Linked DNA regions of Thiocapsa bogorovii. The protein of the gene in region 2 interacts with the protein of the main gene of each other region in a pairwise test. Links are inferred from orthologs where the notes say so. Each region holds a gene or a part of one and is shown on either strand. Other genes may lie near its edges.

Region 1 (3,615 bases), 170 kb from region 2 along the record:
TGAGCTTGGCACAGCCCGATTTGTCCTTGGTGTTGTGCGCGCAGGCCGGCTCGTCGAGCAGCGCAGCGATCTCTTTTTGCTTCATGAAGGCTCCGAAGGCGTTCGCTTTGGAGCTTCTTAAGCAGGCGTTATGCCAATCACTATAGTTTTGTTTTAACGAGAGAAGATCAGGCGTCTGTCGGATTCGCGACAAGGCGGATGTCTGAAAGCCCCGTACTCGGCTGTGGTGATTTCGCCTGTGGTGATTTCAGGGGCACCGGGCAGCCACCGTAAAGGACGCGGCTCGCACCTGATTCCATCAAAGCCCCGTTCAGCCCGCGAGGGGTTGATCAGGAGCCCTCCTCGGGCGCATCGGCCGTAATGGCCTCGGTCACCACCTGCCACTGTGCATCGAGACGCAGCCGGACCGGACCGACGCCGGCCGCCCTGCCCTCGATCGGCCGCGTCCGCCCGTGCTCGATCAGGTCACGAATGTCTCCTTCGTCCAGATCCCGGTGTTCATACGCCTTCCAGACCACGAAATCGCAGCCCTCGCGAAAGCGGTTGCACCCGAAGCCGCGTCGGCCTTCGATGATCCTGCCTTGGCCGCATTTCGGGCAGACGGGGGGTTTATCGCGAATCGAAGGGGGACGAGCAGGGCCGGCCTTCTCGCTTTTCGAGATCCGCGTGGTCGCCGGAGTCGCCGACCTCCCACGTGTAGACCGACCACCCTTGTGAGTCCCCTGTCCGCTCTCGACGGGCATCTCCGTGGCCTCGAAATCGAAGAGGACCTTCCCGGCCGCATCCAGACGCAATCCGGCGCCGAAGGACTTGCCCGTCTTCGAGGTGAAACCCTCGATGCGTGGAAGACTGCCCTGCGCGATGAGTCGGCGGACCTGATCCTCCGACAGGGCCAAACCGGCGACCGTTTTCCAGATGGTAAAGCCGCAGCCCTCGCGATAGCGGCTGCAACCGAAGGCCCGAGCGTTCTCGGTGATCTCTCCCTCGCGACAGACCGGACAGGCACCGAGGCCCGTCGCCTGCACGCCGGGCGATCCACCCGAAGCGTCACCGCGGCTCGACCGCCCGGTCTTGCCCGCGCGTCCTGCCTTTGCCGTTCCAGTACGCTTAGCACCTCTCGCACCCTTTGCGCCTCGCCTACCCGGCCCCGTTGAACGCTCCGATGCGGCCTGATCAGCCGACATCGCCGGCCCCTGCGCGATCTGCGGCACCAGCTCACGCAAAAACCGGAGAATATCCCGGTAGAAGACATCAACGGCCAGCTCGCCATGCTCGACGTCTTTGAGCCGCTGCTCCCACTCGGCGGTCAGCTCCGGACTGCGCAACGGCGAGGCGACGAGGCCGATCAGCGCGACGCCCTTGGCCGTGGCATGCAACTGCTTGCGGCGGCGCTCGACGTAGCGGGTGCGGATCAGCTTCTCGATGATCTCGGCACGCGTCGCCGGTGTACCCAGACCGGATTGCTTCATGGCCGCCGCCAAGGCATCGTCCTCGATCTCGCGGCCCGCGTTCTTCATGGCGGCCAAGAGTGTCGAATCATCGTAGTGACGCGGCGGCTGCGTCTCCTTCTCCTGCACCTCCAGGCCGTCGACCTTGAGCTGTTGGCCTTCCACGAGCGGCGGCAGGACCTTGGACTCGCCGGTTTGGTCCAGGCCTGTCTGGTCCACGCCGGTCTGGTCCGTGCCGGCCGCGTCCGTTCCGCTCGACTCGGAACGCCCGCCGGTCTCGGCGCGCTTCCAGCCGGGCTCAAGCACCAAGGCGCCGCGCGCGAGGAAGGTCGCATCGCCGATCGCGATCTCCACGCGAGTCTCCTCGATCCGCTGGTCCGGCAGGAACACGGCGACGAAGCGCGTGACCACCAGGTCGTAGATCTTGTGCAGCGCGAGCGGGAGGTCGGGAGAAGGCGTCTTGCCGGTGGGCAGGATGGCGTGATGGTCGGTCAGCTTGGTGCGGTCCACGTACGCCTTGCCCAACCGATGCCCACCTTCGAGCCGATCCAAGGCCTCCGCGGCAAGCGGATGTTGCAGACCCTTCAGGATGCCCGGCAGCTGGGGCAGCATATCCTCGGAGATGTGGCGGCTCTCGGTGCGCGGATAGCTGATGAGCTTGTGGGTCTCGTAGAGCGACTGGGCGTGTTCGAGCACCTGCGCCGCGGTAAACCCGAAGCGTCGGTTGGCGTCGCGCTGCAGATTGGTGAGGTCGTAGAGCGGTGGCGGGCGGACCGTACGGATCTTCTTCTCGACCTTCCCGACCCGACCGGTACGATGGGGGCTCAACTCGCGATGGAGCCGGTCGGCCTCCTCCTTCTTCTCGATGCGGGTTTCGCCGTCGCGGGTGTAGCGGGCGTCGAAGCGCGCCGCATCCGATGTGCTCAGATGCGCGACCAGCTCGTAGAAGAATGCCTTGGTGAAGCTCGCGATTGCCTGATCGCGGGCGACGATCATCGCCAGGGTCGGCGTCTGAACGCGGCCGATGGTGCAGAGCACGCGGTTGTGCACCGTGTAGGCCCGAGTGAGGTTCATGCCGATCAACCAGTCCGCCTGTGCCCGGGCACGCGCCGCATCGGCCAAGTGGTCATAGGCTTGGCCGGGGCGCAACCCCCGAAAACCCTCGCGGATCGCCTCGTCGGTCAGGCTTGAAATCCAGAGTCGGTCGAACGGCTTCTCGCAGCGGGCATGCCGATAGATGAGACGAAAGATATGCTCGCCTTCGCGGCCGGCGTCCGTCGCGCACACCAAACGCTCGGTGTCGGATGCCGTGATGAGCGCCTTGACGATCTTGAACTGGGCCGCGGTCTGCTTCGATGTCTTGAGCTTCCACGCCTCGGGGATCATCGGGAGCTGATTCGCCGACCACCGCCCGCCCCAGTCGACACCCTGGACCTCGCCGTACTCATCGGGCTCGGCGAAATGGATCAGGTGCCCGATCGCCCAGGTCACCCGATAGCCGTTGCCCTCCAGAAACCCCTCGCCCCTGCGGCGAGCACCCAGCACCCGCGCAATATCGCGGGCGACGCTCGGCTTCTCGGCAAGGACGACGATGGACATCCAGGTCTCGGACTCGGAATCTGACGCGCCGATCTTACACCAATCCCGACGGCGGGCCCGGCGTCTCCCCCCGGCCCTTTGCCGAATGCCGTCGAGGCCACATTGCCGAATCTACTTCTGCGTCAAGGCCACCGCCCCGAGCAGCATGACGGCGGCGCCGACCAGCTTGATGACCACATGGTGCTCGTTGAAGAACCAACGCCCGAGAACGACGGAAAAGATCCCGGCGGTGCGCTTCACAGCCATGGCGTAGGAGGCCAGCGTCAAGCTGAGCGCAATCTGGTCGGCGATGCGCATGAGCGCAAACAGCGCTCCGAGGACGAGCAGAGGCCGGATGCGACGGCGCGCCTGCGGCGTGAAGATCTGCCGATAAAAACCCCGGTCGCGAAGGCTGAAGAGAACGAAGATGACCAGCGGATTGACGATAGCGACGACCACGGCAAACGAGAGTGGATCGCTCAGTTGGATGCCGATCCGCCCGAACACGCTTGCGGCGGCGAAGCAGGCGGCGGCGACGAGCCCGAGAACGCTGCCCGGATCCGTCACGAGACGCTTGAAGGGAAGATAC
Region 2 (3,308 bases):
TGGGTTTCGCTGTGCTCTACCATGCTATGCGTGCGGGTTGGACTCCAGGCTGTCCCGCAGAAAGCGGAACAGCTTGCGCGGTGCATCTGGCCGGCCGCGCTCCTGGTCGCGTTGCGCGGCGCGGATCAGGGTGCGCAGCTGCTGGCGGTCGACATTCGGGCATGCGTCGATGAACTCGCTCAGCGCGCCCTCGTCGTCGGCGATGAGTCGCTCGCGCCATCGCTCCAACGCATGCAGATGCGCGGCGGCCTGGCGCTCGCGGTCCTCGGCCTGGTCGACCAGGGCGTGGACGGCGGCCATGTCCTCGCGTTCCAGCAGGTTGGCGATACGTTTCCAGTGGCGACCGCGGGCGCGGATATCCTTGATCCGAGGCGTTTCGTCCAAGGCCGCCCAGGTCGCGGCACTGAGGTTCAGACGTTCCAGCTCGGCCCGAGGCATCCCGGCCATCCGCTCGGCCAAGGCCTGCAGGGCCAGCTTCTCGCGCTTGAGCTGGCTCTTACTCGGGCCGCGCTCTTCGTCCTCATACCCGTCTTCGTCGTCGATCGTAGCGTTCATCGCGAAATCCAAAAATAAGCCGCGTAGGGTGCGGTGAGCCTGCGAACCGCACCGGCACGCCGCGATGCGGTTCGCGCCTCGCCGCAGAGGAGCGTCGGGCCCCGACCGGGCGGCCGGCGTGATCACGTCAAACAAAACCTGTGCGCTGTTTGCGCCTTTGCGATTCAAGATCCGTCATGCGGCCGGCTCCAGATGCTCGAGGATCAATTGTGCCGAGCGGTTGCCTCGGTAGTCGTTGACGTCCAGTCGGTAGGCGAGCCGCACGGCGCCGCCGGCCTCCGAGATCTGCTCGCCCAGGTTGAAGCCGATGGCCTCGATCGGTCCTCCCTCGGCGGCAGCTCCGGCAAGACGAAGCTTGAGATGGCGCTCTCCCACCAGACGTGCGCTTAAGACATCGAAGGTCCCGTCGAAACGGGGCTCCGGGAAGCCCTTTCCCCAGGGGCCGGCCACGCGCAGGGTCTCTGCGGTCTCCAAGGTCATGAGCCGCTGCGGCAGCGCACCGTCGGATGCGATCTCCGGCTGCGGCGGCCGGTCGCCTGCCACTGTGCGTACGGCCTCCGCAAACGCCTCTCGGAACCGGGGCAAGGCCTCCGGGCGAATACTGAGGCCGGCCGCCATCGCATGCCCGCCGAAGCGCTCGATCAAGCCCGGATCTTGCCGATCCACCCATGCGATCAGGTCTCGGACATGGACCCCGTCGACCGATCGCGCCGAGCCTCGCAGAAATCCGTCACCGCCGTTCGCAAAGGCGATCACGGGACGATGATACCGCTCGCGGATCCTCGCCGCGACGATCCCCGAGACGCCCTGGTGCCAGTCCTCGCCGAAGAGACAGAGTCCGGGCGGCAGTGCGTCGCCGTCCAGACAAAGCCGCGCGAGCGAGGACTCGGCCGCGTCCCTCATCTCGCCCTCGATCTCGCGGCGGCGTCGGTTCAGGGCGTCGAGACGCGCTGCAAGGTCCGCGGCGACCTGCGGGTCGTCGCTCAGCAGACATTCGACACCCACCGACATGTCCTCGATCCGACCGGCCGCGTTGAGTCGAGGCGCGGCGCAGAAGGCCAGATCGGTCGCCGTCGCCCGGCTCGGGTCCCGCCCGCCGATCGTCAGGAGTGCGCGGACGCCCGGGCTGCAGCGCCCGGCGCGGATGCGTCTGAGTCCCTGCTCGACCAGGATCCGATTGTTGCGGTCCAGGGTTACCACGTCGGCAACCGTGCCCAGGGCGACCAGGTCCAGCAAATCCGCCAGTTTGGGCTCGGGTCGACTTGCACCGAACCAGCCCTGCTCGCGCAGACGGGAACGTGCGGCGACCAGGAGATAGAAGACGACACCGACTCCGGCCAGGTGCTTGCTCGGGAAATTGCAACCCGGCTGATTGGGATTAAGGATCGCGGCGGCGTCCGGGAGCCGCTCGCCGGGCAGATGATGGTCCGTCACCAGGACCGGGATGCCCAGCTCCGCCGCGTGCGCCACCCCGGCGAGACTGGCGATGCCGTTGTCGACCGTGATCAGGAGATCCGGCCGGCGTGGTGCGGCGGCGTCCACCACTGCCGGACTCAGGCCGTAGCCGAACGCGAACCGGCTGGGGATCAGGTAAGAGACCTGAGCCGCACCCAGGCTGCGCAGACCCCGGACCGCCAAGGCGCCGCCGGTCGCACCGTCGGCGTCATAGTCCGAGACGATCAGAAGATGGCCGCCGCCGCGGATGTAGTGCACCAACAGATCGACCGCTTGATCGATCCCGCGCAGTGCGCTTGCAGGGTGGAGTGCCGAGAGTCCGGGTGCAGCCTCCTCGGCGTCATGCAGACCGCGATTCGCATAGAGTCTGGAGAGCAACTCGGCCGGTGTGCGCGCCGCGGCGAGCGCTGCAGCGCTCGGCGCACGTCGAATCCCGGGGCGCGACATCAGTCCAATACCGGCAGAGGGACATGCAGCGCCGAGACGACGGCGCGCAGTAGCTCGATCTCTGTCCGGTTGATCCCGGCGTGCTTCAGCGTCGCGATCAGCGCCCGGAGCAGGCGCTCTTTGTCGTCCATGCGTAGCCGATCGAGTCTGGCGAGCGCGCGGTCGAGGCGATCCGGCCAGTGCTCTGCTGCGATTGCTGCCAATTCGCGCGGACGCATCCCGAGCGACGCCAGACCGGCGGCGAAGGCGGTCCGCGCGGCGCGCTGATCCGGGTTGCCGTGCACCGCTAGGATGATCAGCAGGTCACGGGTCTCGTCTTCGCAATCGGACAGTCGGGTGGTTCCGGAGCTGTGCGCATCGGTCGGGGCGATGGTGTCCTGAATCTGCCGGGCGAGGAGGCGTGCGAGGACATACTCGAAGACATCAATTCGCCCGTCTGCATGGATCAGCCGATCGAGCAGCGCCATCAAGCGGGTCAGCTCGGTCTGAGGACGACGGCGCAGGGTCGGGAAGGCGATCTCGAGCAGCGGGATACGCAGATCCGCGGCGAGGCTCGGTACCGCGGAGAGGAGGGTGCTCACCTGACGCTCGCCCTCGCTGCCGAGCGTCTCGGCGACCATCAAGAGCTGGTGCTCGCGTACATCGGGGTCCTGGTCGATCAGCAGATAGCAGACCACCGTCATGACCCACTCGGTGGAGCGGGCGGCGCGCGCGAGCGGTTCCGGGATCGCCCGGGTCAGACGAGCTGCCACCTGGATCCGCGCCGTATCCGGCCGGCCGATCGCGCCGACGATGTGGTCCGCATCGAGGCTCGACGCGCTCGGCCGAGCTTCGACGGCCGGGCGGGCTTC

What was found. The genes of interacting proteins can lie anywhere in the genome.
Region 1: the proteins of recJ (region 2) and LT988_RS18540 interact in binary tests that used the Escherichia coli proteins (3 or more experiments, as listed by UniProt). The link is inferred for Thiocapsa bogorovii from one-to-one orthologs.

What each region holds. Positions count from the first base shown.
Region 1 is NZ_CP089309.1:4,182,364-4,185,978, reverse strand. What follows is about bases 130-3,436. They hold LT988_RS18540 (type IA DNA topoisomerase), read right to left. Parts: upstream 3,048-3,436; coding sequence 330-3,047; downstream 130-329. Other genes in these bases: LT988_RS18535 (DMT family transporter), read right to left, coding at 3,159-3,436. Also shown: nitrogenase iron-molybdenum cofactor biosynthesis protein NifE, read right to left, coding at 1-85; more of LT988_RS18535, read right to left, coding at 3,437-3,615.
Region 2 is NZ_CP089309.1:4,011,461-4,014,768, forward strand. Bases 94-3,093 are described here. They hold recJ (single-stranded-DNA-specific exonuclease RecJ), read right to left. Parts: upstream 2,458-3,093; coding sequence 730-2,457; downstream 94-729. Other genes in these bases: yjgA (ribosome biogenesis factor YjgA), read right to left, coding at 94-555; LT988_RS17810 (M48 family metallopeptidase), read right to left, coding at 2,457-3,093. In the rest of the region: more of yjgA, read right to left, coding at 25-93; more of LT988_RS17810, read right to left, coding at 3,094-3,308. UniProt on the Escherichia coli protein: Single-stranded-DNA-specific exonuclease.